3 regions of the Allobosea sp. P2_B12 genome follow, and region 2 is predicted to be linked to each of the others. Evidence: predicted binding sites of a transcription regulator. Region 2 holds the regulator's gene; each other region holds the start of a gene.
The links. The regulator PhoB, encoded in region 2, activates phosphate uptake and scavenging genes when phosphate is short. The targets are predictions, from matches to a motif close to TGTCATNNANCTGTCAT.
Positions count from the first base shown of each region.

Region 1: the regulator PhoB is predicted to act here: its motif matches at 4,233-4,249, upstream of phnC (phosphonate ABC transporter ATP-binding protein).
Region 3: the regulator PhoB is predicted to act here: its motif matches at 4,543-4,559, upstream of AC1DYU_RS13950 (esterase-like activity of phytase family protein).

Region 1 covers NZ_JBFUDG010000010.1:99,997-107,296, forward strand. The annotation lists gene AC1DYU_RS20885 (efflux RND transporter permease subunit) at 1-2,333, opposite strand, end outside; gene AC1DYU_RS20890 (efflux RND transporter periplasmic adaptor subunit) at 2,330-3,445, opposite strand; gene AC1DYU_RS20895 (TetR/AcrR family transcriptional regulator) at 3,512-4,189, shown strand; gene phnC (phosphonate ABC transporter ATP-binding protein) at 4,349-5,167, shown strand; gene phnD (phosphonate ABC transporter substrate-binding protein) at 5,233-6,150, shown strand; gene phnE (phosphonate ABC transporter, permease protein PhnE) at 6,369-7,250, shown strand; gene phnE (phosphonate ABC transporter, permease protein PhnE) at 7,247-7,300, shown strand, end outside.
Region 2 covers NZ_JBFUDG010000009.1:164,165-171,464, forward strand. The annotation lists gene pstC (phosphate ABC transporter permease subunit PstC) at 1-623, shown strand, start outside; gene pstA (phosphate ABC transporter permease PstA) at 635-1,525, shown strand; gene pstB (phosphate ABC transporter ATP-binding protein PstB) at 1,575-2,375, shown strand; gene phoU (phosphate signaling complex protein PhoU) at 2,406-3,125, shown strand; gene phoB (phosphate regulon transcriptional regulator PhoB) at 3,296-3,994, shown strand; gene AC1DYU_RS20355 (TIGR03862 family flavoprotein) at 4,221-5,435, shown strand; gene AC1DYU_RS20360 (hypothetical protein) at 5,838-6,179, shown strand; gene AC1DYU_RS20365 (type ISP restriction/modification enzyme) at 6,180-7,300, opposite strand, start outside.
Region 3 covers NZ_JBFUDG010000005.1:48,529-55,828, reverse strand. The annotation lists gene AC1DYU_RS13975 (purine-nucleoside phosphorylase) at 1-344, shown strand, start outside; gene deoC (deoxyribose-phosphate aldolase) at 347-1,117, shown strand; gene deoA (thymidine phosphorylase) at 1,119-2,447, shown strand; gene AC1DYU_RS13960 (2-hydroxyacid dehydrogenase) at 2,444-3,388, shown strand; gene AC1DYU_RS13955 (SDR family NAD(P)-dependent oxidoreductase) at 3,570-4,409, opposite strand; gene AC1DYU_RS13950 (esterase-like activity of phytase family protein) at 4,634-5,998, shown strand; gene AC1DYU_RS13945 (ATP-binding cassette domain-containing protein) at 6,197-6,976, opposite strand; gene AC1DYU_RS13940 (sugar ABC transporter permease) at 6,982-7,300, opposite strand, start outside.

The DNA of each region.
Region 1 (7,300 bases), on a different contig from region 2:
CTCGAGAGCTGCACGACCGCACCGCTGCGCCCCATCAGATAGATCGACTGCAAGGCCTGCGGCGTATTCCGATCCTCACCGCCGACCTGGATGACGACATCATACTGCTCGCCGTTCATGTTGAAGCGCGTGACCTGGCGGCCGCCAAGCAACGTCTCCATGGTCCGGCCGATCACATCGACGCCCACACCGAGATCGGCGGCGCGCTGCCTGTCGATCGAGACCTTGATCTGCGGCTTGTCGAGAATGAGGTTCGACTCGACATTGGTCAGCACCGGCGAGCCGGCGACCTCCGCCAGAACGGCGTCGACATAGTCCTTGATCTGGGCATAGGATTCCGACGAGCGCAGCACGAATTCGACCGGCTTGCTATTGGCGCCACCCTGCCCGAGCGAGGGCGGGTTGGTGGCAAACATCCGGATACCGGGGATCTGCGACAGGTTTCGGTTGATGTCCGCGACCATGTCCTGCTGCTTGATGGCCCGCTGCTCCCACGGCTTCAGCCGGGCGAAGGCGATGGCGCGGGTCACGTCCGGAAAGCCGACGATGACGAGATTGGTCTCCACGTCCGGGTACTTCTTGAAGAACTCCTCGGCCCGCCGCGCATATTCGGAAGTAAAGCCCATGGTCGCCCCTTCCGGCGCGACGCCGATAACCGTGAAGCTGCCGCGATCCTCGACCGGCGCAAGCTCCGAGCGCAGGTTCGTGAAGAAGTAATAGCTCCCGCCGGCGACGCCGACTGCCAGCAGAACGATCAGCGGACGCACGGACAGCGCGCCCCGCAGCGAGGCTCTGTAGCCGCGCGACAGCCCGTTGAAGCCCGCCTCGAAGACATTGTAGAGCCAGCCATGCGAACTCTCGTGCTTGAGCAGCTTGGCGCACATCATCGGGGTCAGGGTGAGCGCGACGAAGCCCGAGACCAGCACAGCCCCGGCGAGCGTCAGCGCGAACTCGATGAAGAGCTTGCCCGTGCGGCCGGTCGAGAAGGCCATCGGAGCATAGACAGCAACCAGCGTCAGGGTCATCGCGATGACGGCAAAGGCGATTTCGTTGATGCCCTTGATCGCCGCTGCGTTGGCCTCCATCCCATCCTCGATATGGCGGTGGACGTTCTCGAGCACGACGATGGCATCGTCGACGACGAGACCGATCGCCAGCACCATGGAGAGCAGCGTCAGCGTGTTCACGGTGAAGCCCAGCGCATACATCAGCGCGAACGAACCGACGAGCGAGACCGGAATCGTGACCAGCGGGATCAGCGTCGCGCGGACCGAACGCAGGAAGATGAAGATGATCAGGACGACGAGCAGAACCGCCTCGATGATCGTGCTGTAGACGGCCTGGATCGAGCGGTCGATGAACACGGAGCTGTCGTAGGAGGTCGCGATGGTCATGCCATCGGGCAGATCCTCGATGATCTCCGGGAGCGCGGTGCGGATGCCGTTGGAGACGTCGAGCGGGTTGGCGGTCGCCTGCTTGACGATACCGATGGTCACGGAAGGATTGCCGGAGAACCAGGCGGCATTGCGCTCCGCCAGGGCACCGAGCTCGACCTTGGCGACGTCGCTCAGCTTCACGGGAAAGCCGCTGACATCCTTGACGACGATTTTTTGGAACTGCTCCGGCGTCGTCAGGCCCGTCTGCGAGAGGACCGTGAACTCGCGATTGTTGCTCTCGATGCGGCCGGATGGGATCTCGACGTTCTGGGCGCGAACCGCCGCCTCGATCTCCTGAACCGTGATGTTATAAGCCGACATCCGGGCCCGATCGAGCCAGATTCGCATCGCATAGCGCCGCTCGCCGCGGATCTGCACCTCGGCGACGCCGGTGATGTTCTGCACGCGGTCGGTGATGAAGCGGTCGGCGAAATCGGTCAGCTCGAGCGGGCTATGCCGCGAACTGACCAGGGACAGAAACAGGATCGGCTGGGCGTCCGCCTCGACCTTGGCGATGATCGGCTCTTCGATCTCCGTCGGCATGCGGCCGCGCACACGGCTGACGCGGTCGCGCACGTCGGAAGCCGCGACATCGGGATCGACATCCGGCCGGAAGCGGACGGAGATGAAGCTGCGTTCCTGGCGGCTGGTCGAGGAGATGATCTCGATGCCTTCGATGCCCGCGATCGAATTCTCGAGGACCTGGGTGACCTGGGTCTCGATGATCTCCGCGCTGGCGCCGGTGTAGTCCGTCCGCACCGAGACGATCGGCTCGTCGATGTTGGGGTATTCTCGCACCGTCAGCCGCGTATAGGACACCGCGCCGATCAGCAGGACGAGCAGGCTCAGCACCGTCGACAGGACGGGGCGACGAACGAAGAGTTCGAACAGGCTCATTGTTGGGCGCTCGTCGTCGCGCCGGGCAGCGCACTCGTCTGCACCGGAGCCTGCGCGTTCTTGATCGAGACGATCGAGCCGTCGCGCAGCCGCATCTGTCCGGAGCTGACGACGATCATCTGCGGCGTCAGGCCCTTGACGATCTCGACCTTGCCCGGCAGGCGCTTGCCGAGCACGACGGCAACGCGCTTCGCCTTGCCGTTCTCGACGATGTAGACGATCTTGCCGATGCCGTCGGGCACGACAGCCGATTCAGGGATGAGCATCGCGTTCTCGCGCCGGTCGACGACGATGGTGACACGGGCGAACAGACCCGGCTTCAGCACCAGATCGGCATTGGGAACGGTGGCCCGCAGCCTGATCGCACGACCGTTGACATCGACCACCGGATCGACGGCGAAGATCCGGCCCTGGAAGTCCCGGCCCGGGACGGCATCCACCTTGAGGCTGATCGATTGTCCCAGTTTGACCTGGGCGAGAAAGATTTCGGGAACACGGAAATCGACCTTGATCGGGTCGATATTGGTCAGCGTGATCAACGTCTTGCCGACGGAAACATAATCGCCGACGCTGACCGAGCGCAGGCCGACGACGCCGTTGAAGGGTGCCATCATCGCCGACTGGGCCAGCTTAGCCTGCGAGAGCTGCACGCGCGCCTCGGCGGAAGCGAGCTTTGCGGTCGCCTCATCCAATGCGACCTGAGTGCCGACGCCGCGCTGGCTGAGTGAGCGGTTCCGCTCGAACGTGTCCCTGGCCAGGTTGAGATCGGCCTGGAGCTGCTTCAGCTCCGCATCGAGGATGGCCGTATCCAGCTTGACCAGAAGCTGGCCCTTCTCGACGCGCTCACCCTCCTTGAAGCCGAGCGCGATGACGCGGCCAGCGATCTCGGGCGCGATCACGACGGACTCGTCGGCCGCCAGGGTGCCCAGCGCCTCGACCTCCTCATTGACCGTTGCGCGCTCTATTTTCGCGACCTCGACGGGGACGCCGGCAGCGCGCGGCGCCGGCACGGCAGCTTGCGCCGGGGCGCTTGTCTGCTTGAAATGGCGATAGCCGTAATAGCCACCGCCCGCCAGGCCGATGATCAGGAGCAGATAGACAAACCGCTTCATAGAACTGGACGCTCCGGAGTTGCTTGGGTACTTTAGACTGGACGGTCCAGTTTGATAAGGGGCTCGATGGGCGGCAACATGACAGTAACGGCCGCGGCAATTTCCGCGACAGCGGCGACGGATGCAAGACGCTTGCCGTCCGACAAGTCTCGTCGGGACAAGCATCGTGCGATCACGCAGGCCGCCTCTGACATGTTCCTTGCAGAAGGTTTCGATCGCGTCACCCTGGACCAGATCGCCCAGCGCGCTGGCGTCTCCAAGCAGACGATCTACAGCCACTTCGCCGACAAGGAAGCGCTGTTCAAGGCGATCTGCAGCGAACTCACTGAAAGGCTTACGATTCCGCTGCGTAAATCAGCGGCCGAAGGCGATCTCCGAAGCACGTTGACCCGGCTTGGCGAAGATGCGCTGGCGATGATGCTGCATCCTGCCTCGCTGGATCTCCACCGCCTCGTGATGAGCGCCGCCGTCCGCTTTCCGGAACTCGGCCATGTCGCCTACGAGGCCGGGGCCATGCGCATGATCAACGACCTTTCGACATTGCTGGTGCAGCGTTCACGAATCGGTGATGGCATTGCGAAGCCTGTCGATGATGAACGTGCGCGCATCCTGGCTGAGCAATTCATCGGCATGCTGCGCGGCTTCCATCAGGTTCGCGGCCTGTTGAGCATCAAGCCGGCGACCCTGTCCGGCCGCAGCGCCTATGTTCGCGCCTGCGTCGACCTTTTGCTGCGCGGCGCCTGAAGCAGGCCGCCGACTACGGCAGCGCGAGACCACAGGCCTGGTCTGTCACCGGCCTGTCATCTGCACTGGCTAGCTCTCCAGCATGAAACAGCATGAACCCGGCGGCAGCATGCTGCCTCGGGATCATATTCATGCTCGTCCCGCAAGCGAGAAGCCATCATGCTGCGCATCGAAGGCCTGACCAAGCGCTTTGGCGGAAATGCCGCCGTCGACAAGGTCACGCTCTCCATCCCAAAGGGCGAGATGGTCGGCATCATCGGCCGATCTGGAGCCGGCAAATCGACGCTGCTGCGCATGCTCAATCGCCTCGCCGATCCCAGCGAGGGCCGCATCGTTTCGGGCGACCGTGACGTCACCGCGCTCAAGGGGGCGGCGCTGCGGGGCTGGCGCCGCGACACGGCGATGATCTTCCAGCAGTTCAACCTCGTCGGCCGGCTCGACGTTTTGACCAACGTCCTGCTCGGCCGGCTGAACCACCGCTCCGCTGCGCTGACGCTGGTCAAGAGCTTTTCCCACGACGACAAGATCCGCGCTATCGCCGCGCTGGAACGGCTCGACATGGGCCATCTCCTGGCGCAGCGGGCCGAGACCCTGTCAGGTGGCCAGCAGCAGCGCGTCGCCATCGCGCGCGCGCTGGTTCAGGAGCCGCAGATCATCCTGGCCGACGAGCCGATCGCCTCGCTCGACCCGCGCAACACGCAGGTCGTGATGGACGCGCTCTTCCGGATCAACCGCGAGGACGGCATCACCGTCGTCTCGAACCTGCACCATCTCGATATCGCGTCGAAATACTGCGACCGCCTGATCGGCATGGCCGGCGGCAAGGTCGTCTTCGACGGCCCGCCTCACCAGCTCACCAGCGAGGTCGCGGCGAAGCTCTACGGCATCGAAGCCCGGGACGCCGGCGCCGAAGCGCTCGACCAGCTCGACGCCATCGCCAGCGAAGAAGCCCAGCGCGCCAAGCAGAACGTCGCCTGAAGCCCGTCCCCGGTCCGCCGGGGGCATTCGACACCACCAACGCCATCGCAACACCAGGAGCACACATGCTGACCCGTCGTCATACCCTGACGCTCGCCACTGCGGCCCTCGCCGCCTCGCTCGCGGCCCCGGCCTTCGCCCAGGACTGGAAGGCGAAATATCCCGAGATCGTCTTCGCCATCATTCCCGCCGAGAACGCCTCGGGCGTCGTCGAGCGCTACACCCCCTTCGTGAACTATCTCGCCAAGGAACTTGGCACCAAGGTCACGCTGCGCATTGCTAGCGACTATGCCGCCCTGATCGAGGGCCAGCGCGCCGGCAACATCCATATCGGCATGTACGGCCCCTCCTCCTTCGCCCGCGCGCTGATGACCGGCGCCAAGATCGACGCCTTCGCGATCGAGACCAATATCGACGGCACCAAGGGCTACTATTCGGTCTTCTATGTGAAGAAGGACTCTCCCTATCAGAAGATCGAAGACCTGAAGGGCAAGAACCTCGGCCTCGTCGATCCGAACTCGACCTCGGGCAACAACGTCCCACGCTTCGCGCTCGACGGCATGAAGATCGAGCCCGAGACCTATTTCGGCAAGGTCGTCTACACCGGCAGCCACGAGAACGCCGTCATCGCGCTCGGCCAAGGCACCGTCGACGTCGCCGCCAATTGGTGGAACGACGAGCAGGAATCAAACCTCCTGCGTATGGCCCGCAAGAACATGGTCAAGGCCGAGGATTTCCGGATCATCTACAAGTCCGAGCAGATCGTGAACTCCCCGATGGCCTATCTCACCGACCTGCCGACCGACATGAGGACGAAGATCAAGGACGCGGTGCTGAACCTTGCCACCAAGGACAAGGTCGCCTTCGACAAGATCTATGAAGGCAAGCAGGGCCCGCTCGTCGCCGTCGACAACAAGGCCTACGAGCCGATCATCGAGCTGAACAAGTTCGTCGATGCGCTCCGCAAGAAGAAGTCCTCGTAAGCTCTCGCCTCGCTTGCCGAACGCCGCGCGGGGAACCCCTCTCCTGTAAGGAGAGGGGCAGGGGTGAGGTGTAGGCCCCTGGACCAGCGAGGCGACAACCCAACGGCGGCTACGGTGAAGGTCACGGCCACGGTGTCCAGCGGGCCGACCCCTCACCCTGCCCTCTCCCTACGGGAGAGGGTTCCCCGCGCTCTATGCGGCAAGGGATTACGCATTTCATGACCCTCGCGATCGACCGCGACGACCCCGCCATTCGTGCCCATGCGGCGACCTATGCCGTCGCCATGGCGGCCAAGCGTCGCCAGACGCTGATCGGCGCGGCCGTGCTTGCGGTCCTCGTCTGGCTTGCGGCACTGGGCTCGGAGGTCGATCCCGGCAAGTTCATCGAGAACGCCTGGCGCTTCCCGAAATACATCATCGAGACCATGCCGGTCCTGCGCTGGAACAGCCTCAGTGCCGACATGGCCGAATGGTTCTGGGGCTGGAAGGGCTGGCTCAAGCTGCTCTGGCAGACCCTGTTGATCGCCTATACCGGCACGATCCTCGGCGCGGTCGGCGGTTTCCTGCTCTGTTTCGTCGCCGCCGCCAATCTCGGCCGATCGGGCTGGCTGCGGTTTTCCGCCAAGCGGTTCCTCGAATTCTGCCGCACCGTGCCGGAAATCGTCTTCGCGCTGATCTTCGTCATCGCCTTCGGGCTTGGGCCCCTGCCCGGCGTGCTCGCCATCGCGATCCACACCATGGGCGCCATGGGCAAGCTCTTCTCGGAAGTGGTCGAGAACATCGACATGAAGCCGGTCGACGGCCTGACCGCGACCGGCGCCGGCTGGTGGCAGACCATCCGCTTCGCAGTGGTGCCGCAGGTGCTGTCCAACTTCGCCAGCTACACGCTGCTGCGCTTCGAGATCAATGTGCGGGGCGCCTCGATCATGGGCTTCGTCGGCGCCGGCGGCATCGGCCAGGACCTGATCGAGGCCATCCGCAAATTCTACTTCACCGATGTCAGCGCCATCCTGCTGCTCATCATCGCCGCCGTGATGCTGATCGACTACGGCACTGAGCGTCTGCGCCATTCCCTCATCAGCCTGGAGCATGGCAAGTGAGCCTCGCCCTCTCCCCGGCCGATCAGGCCGCGCTCGTCGCGCGCCACCAG
Region 2 (7,300 bases):
TCAAGCAGCCGGTCTCCACCGCCATCGAGCTTCTCGCGGCCGTGCCCTCGATCATCTACGGCATGTGGGGCCTGTTCGTCTTCGTGCCGCTGTTTGCTGCCTACGTGCAGATCCCGCTCTCGAACATCGTCGAGGGTCTCCCGATCGTCGGCACGGTGTTGTACTCGCGCTCGCCTTCGGGCCTGGGCATCCTGACGGCCGGCATCATCCTGGCCTTCATGATCATCCCCTTCATCGCCTCGATCACCCGCGACATGCTCGACCAGATCCCCTCCGTTCTGCGCGAGAGCGCCTATGGCATCGGGGCGACGACCTGGGAGGTGGTGCGCCATGTGCTGGTGCCGCAGGCCGGCGTCTCGATCATCGGCGCGATCATGCTCGGCCTCGGGCGCGCGCTCGGCGAGACGATGGCGGTGACCTTCGTCGTCGGCAACGCCAACCGGCTCTCGGCCTCGATCATGGATCCGGGCTCGACGATCGCCTCGCGCATCGCCAATGAGTTCAACGAGGCCATGGGCCTGCAGCTCAACGCCCTGATTGCGCTCGGCTGCATCCTGTTCTTCGTCACCTTCGTCGTCCTCGTCATTGCGCGCATTCTCGTGTCGCGCGTCAAAGCCTACTGAGCGAGCTGGTCATGAGCCTGACGACACCCTCCACCGTCCGCGCCCTGCCCCATGCCGAATGGGGGCGTGTCCGCCAGTCGCGCCGGACCGCCGACAAGCTGATGCGCGTCATCGCTGCCGGCTTTACCTTCATGGCGATCTTCGTGCTGTTCTGGATTCTCGGCATGTTGATCGTGAAGGGCATCGGCGGACTCTCCGTCGCAACCTTCACCCAGGTCACGCCCGGCCCCGGTTCGGAAGGCGGCGGTCTCGCCAACGCCATCGTCGGCTCGATCGTGCTGACCTTCCTGGGCATCGTCGTGGCGACGCCGATCGGCGTTCTGGCGGGAACCTATCTCGCCGAATACGGCAAGGGCTCGAAGCTCGCCGACCTGATCCGCTTCATCAACGACATCCTGCTTTCGGCGCCGTCGATCCTGATCGGCCTGTTCGTCTACGTCATCATGGTCGAGCCGCTGGGCGGCTATTCCGGCTGGGCCGGCGGCGTGGCGCTCGGCATCATCGCGATCCCGGTCATCGTGCGGACCACCGAGGACATGCTGCGGCTGGTTCCCGGACCGCTGCGCGAGGCCGGCTCGGCGCTCGGCGCGCCGCCTTCGGTGGTGATCACCTCGATCACTTGGCGGGCGGCGAAGTCCGGGATGGTCACCGGCATCCTGCTGGCGCTCGCCCGCATCGCCGGCGAAACCGCGCCGCTGATCTTCACCGCGCTGAACAACAATTTCTGGTTCTCGCCCACTCTCAAGGGCGGCGTCTCGAACCTGCCGGTGACGATTTACCAGTTCGCCTCGGCCCCTTACGAGAACTGGCAGCAGCTCGCCTGGGCTGGTTCGCTGATCATCACCATGTCGATCCTGGTGCTCTCGCTCATCGCCCGCCGCATCGTGCGCGGCTCCAAGTAATTTACGTCGCTTCCGACATTCGTCGCGTCCGATCCGAAGGAACCCTTCGATGCTTTCGACCCTGGAACTGAGCCCGCAATCGCTCGACGCCGATGCCCCCGTGCGGATCGCGGTGAAGAACCTCGATTTCTACTACGGCGAGCACAAGGCGCTGAAGAACATCAACCTCGACTTCCGCGACCGCCACGTCACGGCGCTGATCGGCCCCTCGGGCTGCGGCAAGTCGACGTTGCTGCGCATCTTCAACCGGATCTACTCGCTCTATCCCGAGCAGAAGGCGACCGGCGAGGTGCTGCTCGACGGGCGCAACGTCATCTCCAACGACATCGACGTGAACGAGCTGCGTTCGCGCATCGGCATGGTCTTCCAGAAGCCGACGCCCTTCCCGATGTCGATCTACGACAACGTCGCCTTCGGCATCCGCCTCTACGAGAAGCCGCCGAAATCCGAGCTCGACGACCGCATCGAGGGCGCGCTGCGCCGCGCCGCGCTGTGGGACGAGGTCAAGGACAAGCTCAAGGCCTCGGGCATGGGCCTGTCGGGCGGCCAGCAGCAGCGCCTCTGCATCGCGCGCACCATCGCGCAGAAGCCCGAGGTCATCCTGTTCGACGAGCCGACCTCGGCGCTCGACCCGATCTCGACCGGCAAGATCGAGGATCTGCTGGAGCAGCTCAAGACCGATTTCACCATCGTCATCGTGACGCACAACATGCAGCAGGCGGCGCGCATCTCGCAGTACACCGCCTTCATGTATCTCGGCGAGGTGATCGAGTTCGCCGCGACCAACAACATCTTCATGAACCCGAGCAAGAAGCAGACGCAGGACTACGTCACCGGCCGTTTCGGCTGACTCGCACGCGCTGCACAGGGACAAACGCCGATGACCGACCATATCGTCCGCTCCTACGACGCCGAACTCGAAGGCATACGCCGCAGCCTCGCCGAGATGGGCGGCATGTCCGAGCGCATGCTCGGCGATTCCACCGTGGCGCTGGTGCGCCGCGACACCACGCTCGCCCAGAAGGTGATCTCGGCCGACCAGCGCCTGGACAACCTGCAGCGCGATGTCGAGGAGCGCGCGGTGCTGACCATCGCGCGGCGCCAGCCGCTCGCCAACGATCTGCGCGAGCTGATCTCGGCGATCCGCATCGCCTCCGACATCGAGCGCGTCGGCGATCTCGCCAAGAACATCGCCAAGCGCGCGGTCGCGATCTCAGGCCAGTTCTCGCCGCCGCATCGCGCTGTCGTCGGGCTGGAGCATATGAGCCGCCTGGTCCAGGCTCAGCTCAAGGACGTGCTCGACGCCTATGCCTCGGCCAATGAGCAGAAGGCGCTGGAGGTCTGGCATCGCGACGGCGAGATCGACGCGCTCTACACCTCGCTGTTCCGCGAGCTCCTGACCTATATGATGGAAGATCCGCGCAACATCACCTTCTGCACGCATCTCCTGTTCTGCGCCAAGAACATCGAGCGCATCGGCGACCACACCACCAACATCGCCGAGACGATCCACTATCTCGTCACCGGCGAATCGCTCGACCTCAACCGTCCCAAGCTCGACACCACCGACATCAACGTCGAGGCGGTGACGGGGAGCTGATCGATGAGGGCGCCATCGCCTTTCCCGTCTTGGTCGGGCTTGTCCCGACCATCCACGCCTTCGCTCGCCGAGAGCGGTGTTCAAGACGTGGATGCTCGCCACAAGGGCGAGCATGACGGAATGTGTCGACTGGCTGCCAAGACGCCGACTGCCCAGAACGGAACCGCGCCATGCCCGCCCGCATCCTGATCGTCGAGGACGAGGAGCCGCTGACCCTGCTCCTGCGCTACAATCTCGAGGCCGAGGGCTTCGAGGTCGACTCGGTCGCGCGCGGCGACGATGCCGAGCTGCACCTGCGTGACAACACGCCCGATCTCGTGCTGCTCGACTGGATGCTGCCGGGGCTGTCGGGCATCGAGCTCTGCCGCCGCCTGCGGGCGCGCCGCGACACCGAGCGCGTGCCGATCATCATGCTGACCGCGCGCGGCGAGGAGACCGAGCGCGTGCGCGGCCTGGCCACCGGCGCCGACGACTATGTCGTCAAGCCGTTCTCGCTGCCCGAGCTGATCGCGCGCATTCAGGCGCTGCTGCGCCGGGCCAAGCCCGGCCACGTCGCGGGACTTTTGACGGCCGGCGATCTCGAACTGGACCGGACCACGCGGCGCGTGCGCCGCTCGGGCTTCGAACTGCATCTCGGCCCGACCGAGTTCCGCCTGCTCGAATTCCTGATGCAGGCGCCGGGCCGGGTCTATTCCCGCGCCCAGCTTCTCGACGCGGTCTGGGGTCGCGACGTCTATATCGACGAGCGCACCGTGGACGTCCATGTCGGGCGCCTGCGCAAGGCGATCACGCCGGGCGACGCCAAGGACCCCCTGCGCACCGTGCGCGGCGCCGGCTACGCCTTCGACGAGACCTTTGCGCGGGCGTGACTGGCTTTCGACCCGTCTCACATCCGCGCCGTCATCCCGGACAAGCGGCGAAGCCGCGCCGATCCGGGATCCATGCCGGAACGCCATTTCAGCAGGTCCAGGCATGGATCCCGGGTCTGCGCTTCGCTCCGCCCGGGATGACGGCGCGTTTGATTGATATCTGATCGCTTGACCGCCTCGGCCGACCTCGCTTGACCCGCAGCGTCCGACGGCGCAAGCCCGCCGCATGCAAACCAAAGACATCGCCATCATCGGAGCAGGCCCGGCCGGGTTGATCGCGGCGGAACGGCTGGCGGAGGCCGGCCACCGCGTCACCATCCATGAGCGGATGCCGACGCCGGCACGGAAATTCCTGCTGGCGGGGCGCGGGGGGTTGAACCTCACCCATTCCGAAGCGCTCGAGGGCTTCCTGCCGCGTTATGGCGCGGCGCGGGACTGGCTCGAACCGGCGATCCAGGCCTTTCCGCCTCAGATGCTGCGTGACTGGGCCGACGGGCTGGGCGCCGAGAGCTTCGTCGGCTCGAGCGGGCGCGTCTTTCCCAAGGCGATGAAGGCCTCGCCGCTTTTGCGCTCCTGGCTGCGATGGCTGGACGGTCTTGGGGTGAAGCTCGAATCCGGGCGCTTCTGGACGGGCTGGACGGCGGATGGGGCGCTGAGCTTCAGGACGGGCGATGGCGAGACTGTCGCGCTCACACCCGATGCGACGCTGCTGGCGCTGGGTGGCGCGAGTTGGCCAAGGCTGGGGTCCGATGGCGGCTGGGTTTCGCTGCTGGCGGCGAAGGGTGTCGTGATCACGCCGCTGCGCCCCGCCAATGGCGGCTTTGCCGTCGCCTGGTCGGCGACCTTGCGCGAGCGTTTCGCGGGCGCGCCGTTGAAGCGCATCATCATCCGATTCGGCGGCCAGGAGGTGGCGGGCGAGGCGATGATCGACGCTGATGGCATCGAGGGCGGCGCGATCTATGCGCTGTCGGGGCCGCTGCGCGAGGCGATCGCCCGCGAGGGCTTTGCCGAGATCGCGATCGATCTGCGGCCGGATCTCGACCTCGCGCGGCTGACCGAGAAGCTCGGCAAGCGCCGCAAGGGCGAGACGCTGAGCAACCATCTGCGCAAGGCGGGATTGTCTCCGGCAGCCGTCGCCGTGCTGCGCGATGGTGCCGGGGGGCGGCTCAATGAGGCGCCTGCCGCGCTGGCGGCGGCGATCAAATCCACGCCCCTGCGACTCACCGGCCTGATGCCGATCGACCGCGCGATCTCGACGGCCGGCGGCATCGCGGCCGCCGAGGTCGATGATGGGTTCATGCTGAAGCGCCTGCCCGGCGTCTTCGTCGCCGGCGAGATGCTGGACTGGGAGGCGCCGACCGGCGGCTATCTGCTGCAGGGCTGCTTTGCGACCGGCATCGCGGCGGCGGCCGGGATGGAGGCATGGTTGGCGTCCCGGTGACGACCCAGGGCGGTCCGAAGCGAAGCGCGGGGAACCCCTCTCCCGTAGGGAGAGGGGCAGGGGTGAGGGGTCGGCCCCTCGACACCGCAGCCGTGAGCTGACCGCGGCACTGTTCAACGCTGCTGGTCCAAGGGCCGACACCTCACCCTGCCCTCTCCTTACAGGAGAGGGTTCTTCGTTGAGGTTCCCGCGTCCCACTTCCGCCTTACCGCTGGCCTCATGCACCCCTCACATCACATCCGGCGAACCGGAGCCCGGTTTCGGCGTTGGTCCAGGAGAAACACGCACGGACCAGTGGCATGACGACAGCGTTACAAGAGGCTATCTCGTGACCCAGCCCCATGGCGGCTATGCGCTCAAATCCCATAGCGAAGTGGAGGTTCTGGCGAACGAGGCCTCGTCATGAGCCAGCATATCGATCTGACGCCGCCGCTGGCGGTCGCGGCCAATGCCGAGAAGGGCCTGCGCCTGCGCCAGGACTTCAGCCGCGGCGGCACCATGATCGGCGTTGCACGGGCTCGCGACCTGCGCGCCCGCAAGCCGTTGAGCGAGGACACGATCCTGCGCATGACCAGCTATTTCGCCCGCCACGCCGTCGACAGGCAGGCACAGGGCTTCGGCGACAAGGAGAACCCCTCGGCCGGCTACATCGCCTGGCTGCTCTGGGGCGGCGATGCCGGCCGCGACTGGGCCGACCGCAAGAAGGCCGAGATCGAAGCCTCGGGCGAGAAGAAGCGGGCGTGATCAATCGGCCCGCTTCAGCCCTCTCATCGCGTCCGTGATCGCCACTGTCTCGACCGAGACGCGCGCGACCCGCCCCAGCAAATCCACGACCTTCTCCTTGTAGTCGGCGAAGCGGTAGGTGTTGAACTTCTCGCGGATGGTCGGGTCCTTCGGCGTCTTTTCCTTGTGCTGGTCGAGCACCCAGTCGAGGCCGGAGCGGTTGCCGAGTTTGTAAGTCCAGGCTTCCGGCGGAACGCCGGACAACTGCGTTTCGCTGTCGAGGATGATGATGCCGTTGTCGCGGTCCGCCTTGAGCATCGGCTTGGGCGCCACGCCGGCCGCGCGGGCCTTTTCGTCGGCTACGTCGAGTCGATGCAGGGGCCAGGGCTCGACGCTCTCATAGCCGATGTGCAGGCCCATCAGCGTTTCGCCCCAACCGGCCCAGCGCCAGAAATCGGGATAGAACGGGATGCGCGGAAACTCGCGCTTGAGGTTCTGCGCATAGGTCTCGCGATAGATGGGGTCGTGCAGCACGCCATAGACGTAGTGGAAGATGTCATCCTTGGTCAGGGCGCGCTTGCTCTTGGCTTTGCCCGCGCCGATCTTTTCCGAGACGGCGGCGCCATCCTCCCCGTCATGCTCGGGCTTGTCCCGAGCACCCACGTCTCGAACACCGTCCTTGCCCACTGAAGACGTGGACGGTCGGGACAAGCCCGACCATGACGGATTTCCTCGCCCGTCCTTGCCATAGGCCTTGTGGAATTCCTTCAGCGCCCAGTCGGTGATGTTGTCGAGGCGCTCGCCGGACGGGGTGTAACGGTAGCGGGGAAACATTTGCGTTGCACGTGATGCATAGCCAGCATCAGGCAATCCGCTTAGCGCATGGGCCGTAAATGGAATTTGCGGGTGATTGCAAATCATCAACACGCCATTGCTTTGAGCAATAGCTCCGAAAGGTGATATTTCGTTTATTGATCCCGATTCATCAATGAACAAATCTGATCTATAAAATGATTTTTTCATAAACGGTCTGTATTGGGCCGTAACTATTCTTTTTGTGTCGAAATTCTCATTTCGTCCCAAATCGAAGCGTCTTTTGAGGTTCCTCGACGTTTTAATTATTTGATTTAATTCGCTATATA
Region 3 (7,300 bases), on a different contig from region 2:
CCTATGACGTCAACCTGCGCGGACGGCTGACGCGTGCCGCGGCGAGCTCGGGCGTGCATCTCGGCGAGGGCGTCTATATGTGGTTCACCGGGCCGAGCTTCGAGACTCCGGCCGAGATCAGGATGGCCAAGTTGCTGGGCGCGGATCTGGTCGGCATGTCGACGGTGCCGGAGGTGATCTTGGCGCGGCGCTTCGGCATCCGTGTCGCCGCCGTCTCGGTCATCACCAATATGGGCGCCGGCCTGCTCGGCGGCACGCCCAGCCACAGCGAGACGCGCGACGTCGCCACGGGCGCCACAACGGGGTTGCGCCGACTTCTGCGCGCCTTCCTGTCGGAGCTCTAGGCATGTCGGACATTCTGCTGGCAAAGCGCGCGCTCGCGCTGCTCGATCTCACCGATCTCGCGGAGGATTCCAGCACGGCCAGCGTGCGGGCGCTGTGCCAGCGCGCGGTCGGTGGACCGGTACCGGTCGCCGCGATCTGCATCTGGTCGCGCTTCATCGGCGCGGCGCGAGAAGCGCTGCAAGACTCTGCGCTCGGAACCTCCCTGCGCATCGCCACGGTGGTCAACTTCCCCGCGGGCGGCGCGGATGTCGCCGCGGTCACGGATGAGACGCAGGCCGCGCTCGCTGCGGGTGCCGACGAAATCGACCTCGTCCTGCCCTGGCGAGCTTTCCTGCAGGGCGACCGCGAGAGCGCGCGTGAGATGGTCGAGCGGATCAAGCAAAGCTGCGGGGCCAAGACGCTCAAGGTCATCCTCGAAACCGGCGAGTATCCCGATCTCGACCATGTCCACGCAGCCTCGGAACTCGCCATCTCGGCCGGCGCCGATTTCATCAAGACCTCGACCGGCAAGACCACGCATTCGGCGAGCCTGCCGGCGGCGCGGACGATGCTGAACGTCATCGCGGCGGCGGGGCGTACCGTCGGCTTGAAACCATCGGGCGGCATCCGCACGCTGGCCGACGCAGCCGGCTATCTCGCGCTCGCCGACGAGATCATGGGGCCGGGCTGGGCCAAGCCTGAAACCTTCCGCTTCGGCGCGAGCGGGTTGCATCAGGTGCTGGCCGATGTGATCGCAGGCGGTACGGCGGAACAGGCAAGCGGACGTTATTGAGATGAAGCTGACGCAGGAAATCATCGCCGCCAAGCGCGACGGCGGCGAATTGCCCGATGCCGATATCCGCCAGATCGTCGCCGGCATCGCCGATGGCTCCGTCAGCGAGGGTCAGGCAGCGGCCTTCGCCATGGCGGTGTTCTTCCGCGACATGACCGTGAAGGAGCGCGTCGCGCTGACGCTGTCGATGCGTGATTCCGGCACGGTGCTGAACTGGGACGACCTGCCGGGACCGGCGCTCGACAAGCATTCGACCGGCGGCGTCGGCGACACTGTCAGCCTGCCGCTGGCGGCAGCGGTTGCTGCCTGTGGCGGCTATGTACCGATGATCTCGGGGCGCGGGCTCGGCCATACCGGCGGCACGCTCGACAAGCTCGATTCCGTGCCGGGCTATGTGACGCAGCCCGACAACGACCTGTTCCGCAAGGTGGTGCGGACTGAGGGCTGCGCCATCATCGGCCAGACCGCCGATCTCGCGCCCGCCGACAAGCGGCTCTACGCGATCCGCGACGTCACCGCGACGGTCGAGACGATCCCGCTTTTGACCTCCTCGATCCTGTCGAAGAAGCTCGCGGCCGGGCTGCACGGGCTGGCGATGGATGTGAAATACGGCTCCGGCGCCTTCCTGCCGGATTATGCCAAGGCCCGCGCTCTGGCCGATGCGCTGGTCGGCGTCGCCAATGGCGCCGGCCTGCCGACGACGGCGCTGATGACCGACATGGACGAGCCGCTGGCGAGCGCCGCCGGCAACGCGCTCGAAGTCGCCTACGCGCTCGACCACCTGACCGGGAAGCGGCGCGAGCCGCGCTTCCATGAGGTCACGGTCGCGCTGGCCGCCGAGATGCTGCTGCTCGGACGGCTCGCCGCCGATATCGACGAGGCGAGGGCGAAGATCGAAGCCGCCTTCGCCAGCGGGGCCGCGGCCGAACGTTTCGCGAAGATGATCGCCGCGCTGGGCGGACCGGCCGACCTGCTGGAGCGGCCGGAGACGCATCTCGCCGCCGCGCCGATCGCGCGGCCGGTCTTCGCCGCGTCGGCCGGCACGGTCCAGGCCATCGACACGCGCGGCGTCGGCCAGGCCGTGGTGGCGCTCGGCGGCGGGCGGACGCGGCCGCAGGATGCGATCGACCATGCCGTCGGCATCGTCGAACTCGCGGAACTCGGCGCCGCGGTCGGGCCCGACCGCCCGCTCGGCACCGTCCACGCCCGCGACGAGGCCGGGTTTGCCCGGGCGGAGGCCCGCTTGCGCGATGCCTATCGCCTGGGAGAGGGTATGCCACAGCGCGGTCGCCTGATCGCGGAACGGATCACGGAGAGTTCGCACGCATGAGCCTGCTTCTGGCAATGACCGGCTGGCATGTCGAGGATTGGCGCGCGCGCTTCCAGGCGCTGCTGCCGGACATGCCGATCGTGACGCTCGGAGAACCCTTCGATCGGCGCTCGGTGCATTACGTCGCGAGCTGGAAGCATCCGGAGGGCAGCCTCGCCGGTTTGCCCAATCTGGCGGCGGTGTTCTCGCTCGGCGCCGGCGTCGATCATCTCTTCGCCGATACGCGCCTGCCGGATGCGCCAATCGCGCGCGTGGTCGACCCCGACCTGACGACGCGGATGAGCGAATACATCGTGCTGCATTGCCTGATGATCCTGCGCCAGCAGCGCCGCTACGACGCGCAGCAGCCGCAGAAGAGCTGGGACGACGACCGCAACCAGCCGGCGGCGCGCTCGGTGCGCGTCGGCGTGATGGGGCTGGGCGAACTCGGCCAGGACGCCGTCCACAAGCTCAAGGTGATGGGCTTCGACGTCGCCGGCTGGAGCCGGTCGCCGAAGGCCATCGAGGGGCTGGCGACCTTCTCGGGCACCGAGGGGATGGCGCCCTTCCTCGCCCGCACCGACATCCTGGTCAGCCTGTTGCCGCTGACGCCCGAGACGCGCGGCACGATCAACGCCACGCTGCTCGCCGGCCTCGCGCAAGACGGGCGCCTCGGTGGGCCGTTCCTGGTCAATGCCGGGCGCGGCGGACTTCAGGTCGAGGCCGACATCCTCGCCGCGCTCGACGCCGGGACGCTGAAGGGCGCGACGCTCGACGTGTTCGAGACCGAGCCTTTGCCGGCTGAGTCACGGCTTTGGACGCATCCGGCAGTGACGGTGACGCCGCATAATGCGGCGATGTCGGAGCCCGAAGCCATCGCCACGCTGATCTCGGCCCAGATCCGGCGGCTGGAGGCCGGTGAGCCGCTGGAGCACGTCGTCGATCCCGCGCGGGGCTATTGAGCGGAGCGCTCGCTAGACCGTGCCGATTTTGTACGGAAACACCTCGTCATCCCGGCCGTAGCGAAGCGGAGCGCCGGGATCCATCATAGAGTACGACGGTGCCTTACGATGGATCCCGGAGCTGCGCGGCTTCGCCGCTTGTCCGGGATGACGAGGTGTTTCCACCCGAATGAAGCAGGCGCTAGACCTCCAAAAACGCCTTGAAGGCCTCGCCGTGATCGGGATGCCAGCGTGACAGCGGCGGGCGGTTCTCGATGATGTCGCCCATCGCCCAGGCCATGCGCTTCTCGTCCAGATCACGCGTCGTCTCCCCATCCGGGCAAAGGATGTAGAAATCGCAGGCGGCGAGGCGTTCCAGCATGAAATCGACGGTCTGTTCCGGTGTCCAGGCGCCGGCCGGCTTCTCGGTGCGGCCCCGCGCCGTCAGCCCGGTGAAGACGAAGCCGGGGATCAGCAGATGGGCGGAGAGCTGGTGGCCTTCGCGTCCACGCAATTCGTGCTGCAGCGCCTCGGTGAAGACCTTCACCCCGGCCTTGGAGATGTTGTAGGCGGGGTTTCCGGGCGGGGTGGTGATGCCCTGCTTCGAGCCGGTGTTGATGATCAAGCCGGGCTGACCGCCCTCCAGCATCGCCGGGGCGAAGACCTGGCAGCCATGGATCACGCCCCAGAGATTGACGGCCAGAACCCGCTGCCAGTCGTCCAATGGGCCGAAGATAGTGCCGCCGGGCTGGATGCCGGCATTGTTCATCAGGACATGGACGGCGCCGAAGCGCTTGATCACCTGATCGCGCAATGCCTCGACGGCGGTGCGATCGGCGACATCGACCGCCCGCTCCAACACCGTGCCGGCGGAGCCCTGCAGTTCGGCTGCCGCGGCAGCGAGCGCGGCCTCGTTGCGATCGACGAGGACGACGCTCATGCCGCGCGCGGCGAAAACGCGGGCGGCCGCCAGCCCGATGCCGGAAGCGCCTCCGGTGACGACCGCAACATGTCCGGGAGCCAGCGCAGGAAGGGATGCCATCGGTGTTGACCTCGTTGGTGTTCGGGAATGACGGCTTCAATGACACGCGATGCCGGCGCGATCGTGACGGCCATGCCTGCTTTCGGCGACCGTTCCCATCCAGATTGCGCCATGGCCCACGCTTGGACCGGATCGTCATCCGACTGTCACCTGCCCGTCTTCGTTCTGAAATCCGGCACCGCCAATCGAGCGGGGTGATGATCCCCTTCAGCCCGGAGCGTTCCATGCGCCTTTCCCTGATCGCAGCCATGCTGCTCTCCTCGACCATCCTTGCCGGCGCGCAGGACGCGCAAAAGGAGTTCCCGGCCAAGCTGCTCGGCCATGCGCTGCTGCCGGCCAACACCATGGTCGCGGCTCCCATCGACGCCCCGGCCGATCTCAAGATCTCCGGCAAGTTCATGACGCCGGGCAAGCGCACCGACGCGGTCGGCACCGTCATGGGCACCTCGAGCGGCCGCCCGACCGGTCTCTCGACGCCGTTCCAGGGCCAGCCGGTCCAGGGCTTTTCCGGCATCCGTTCGCTCGGCAATGGCGAGTTCCTGGTGCTGACCGACAACGGCTTCGGCGCCAAGGCGAACTCGCCCGATGCGATGCTGTTCTTCCACCGGATCAAGGCCGATTTCGCGGGGGGCCAGATCGAGCGCCTCGCCACCACCTTCCTGCACGACCCCGACAAGAAGGTGCCGTTCCGCATCGCCAATGAAGGCACCGAGAAGCGCTACCTGACCGGTTCGGATTTCGACCCGGAATCGATCCAGCCGATCGGCGGCAAGTTCTGGATCGGCGACGAGTTCGGGCCCTATCTCATTCGCGTCGATGCGACCGGCAAGGTCGAGGCGGTGTTCGAAACCACGGTCGACGGCAAGCCGGTGCGCTCGCCCGATCATTACGCCGTGACCACGCCGGGCGCGCCGGATGCGGCCCTGCCGGTGCCGTTCACCGCCCGCCGCTCGAAGGGCTATGAGGGCATGGCCCAGTCGCCGGATAGCCGCTTCCTCTACCCGCTGCTGGAAGGCCCGCTCTGGAACACCGAAGCCAAGGCCAATGAGCAGGTCGACGGCAAGGACGCGCTGCGCATCCTGGAATTCGATGTCGCCGCCGAGAAGTGGACCGGCCGCTCCTGGTTCTTCCCGCTCGAGGACAAGGTCAACGCCATCGGCGACTTCAACATGATCGACGGAACTACCGCGCTGATCATCGAACGCGATAACGGCGAAGGCACAGGTGACAAGGCCTGCGCTCCGGGAAGCCGCGGCCCGGACTGCTTCCACGACCTCGCCAAGTTCAAGCGCATCGTGAAGATAGAGATGACCGACGCCAATGTCGGCAAGTCGGTTCGCAAGATCGGCTTCATCGACCTGATGAAGATCGCCGACCCCGACAAGAAGGCCAAGCAGGGCGCCATCGACGGCGTGCTGCCCTTCCCGTTCTTCACCATCGAGAACGTTGATGTCGTCGATCGCGCCAACGGCGTCATCGTCGTCGGCAACGACAACAACCTGCCCTTCTCCTCCTCGCGCGACCCGAAGAAGGCCGACGACAACGAGCTGGTGCTGCTCTCGGTGAAGGAACTGCTCGACGCGAAGTGAGGCGCGAGACGTTGGACGCGGGAGCCTCGACGAAGAACCCTCTCCCATAGGGAGAGGGCAGGGTGAGGGGTCGGCCGTTTGACGCTGTGGCCGAGACCTCACCGCAGCTTTGCCAGTCCGCGTCTTACTGGTCGAGGGGCCGACACCTCACCCCTGCCCCTCTCCTTACAGGAGAGGGGTTCCCCGCGCCTCTCTTGCTCAGCTTCTGAGCGCTCCCGGCCCGGGCACCGCCCCGGCCGGGCATTTGCCCGAGATGATCATGCCCAGGACCTCGTCCTGGGTGACGTCGCCCATCCGGGCAGTGCCGACGACGCGGCCGTTCTTCATCACGCTGACGCGGTCGGCGAGGTCGAAGACGTCGTGCAAATCGTGGCTGATCAGGAAGATGCCGATGCCCTGGCGCTTGAGCTCGAGGATGAGTTCGGCCACCTGTCTCGTCTCGGCCGGGCCGAGCGCCGCCGTGGGCTCGTCCATAATCAGCACGCGGGCATTGAAATAGATCGCCCGTGCGATCGCGACCGACTGGCGCTGGCCGCCCGAGAGCGCCTTGACCGGCTCCTTGAAGCGGCGGAAATGCGGGTTGAGCCGGCCCATCACCTTGCGGGTCTCGGCCTCCATCGTCGAATCGTCGAGGGTTCGCCAGGGCGTCAGCAATTCGCGCCCGAGGAAGATGTTGGCGGCGGCGTCGACATTGTCGGCGAGCGCCAGCGTCTGGTAGATCGTCTCGATGCCGTGGCGCTTGGCGTCGCGCGGACTGCCGATCGAGACCGGTTCGCCATTGACCCGGATCTCGCCGGAATCGGCCCGGTAGGCCCCGGACAGGATCTTGATCAAGGTCGATTTGCCGGCGCCGTTATGGCCGAGCAGGCCGACGACCTCGCCGGGATGAAGATCGACGCTAACCGCATCGACCGCCTTGATGCCGCCGAAGGCGATCGAGATGTCGCGCATCTCGACGAGGGGGCTGGTGATATCCATGGCGCTCACCCCAGCCGCTTGCGATAGAGGCCGTCGAGCCAGACCGCGATCACCAGCACGAGGCCGACGACGATGTTCTGCAGCGGCGTGTCGACGCCGATCAGCACCATGCCCGATTGCAGCGACTGCATTACCAGCGCTCCCAGCATCGCGCCCGCGATCGTGCCGACCCCGCCGGCGAGCGAGGTGCCGCCGATCACCGCGGCGGCGATGACGTAAAGCTCGTCAAGCGCGCCGGCGGAGTTCGTCGCCGCGTTCAGCCGCGCCGTGGCGATGCAGGCGGAGATGCCGACGAGCGCGCCCATCAGCCCATAGACCAGCATC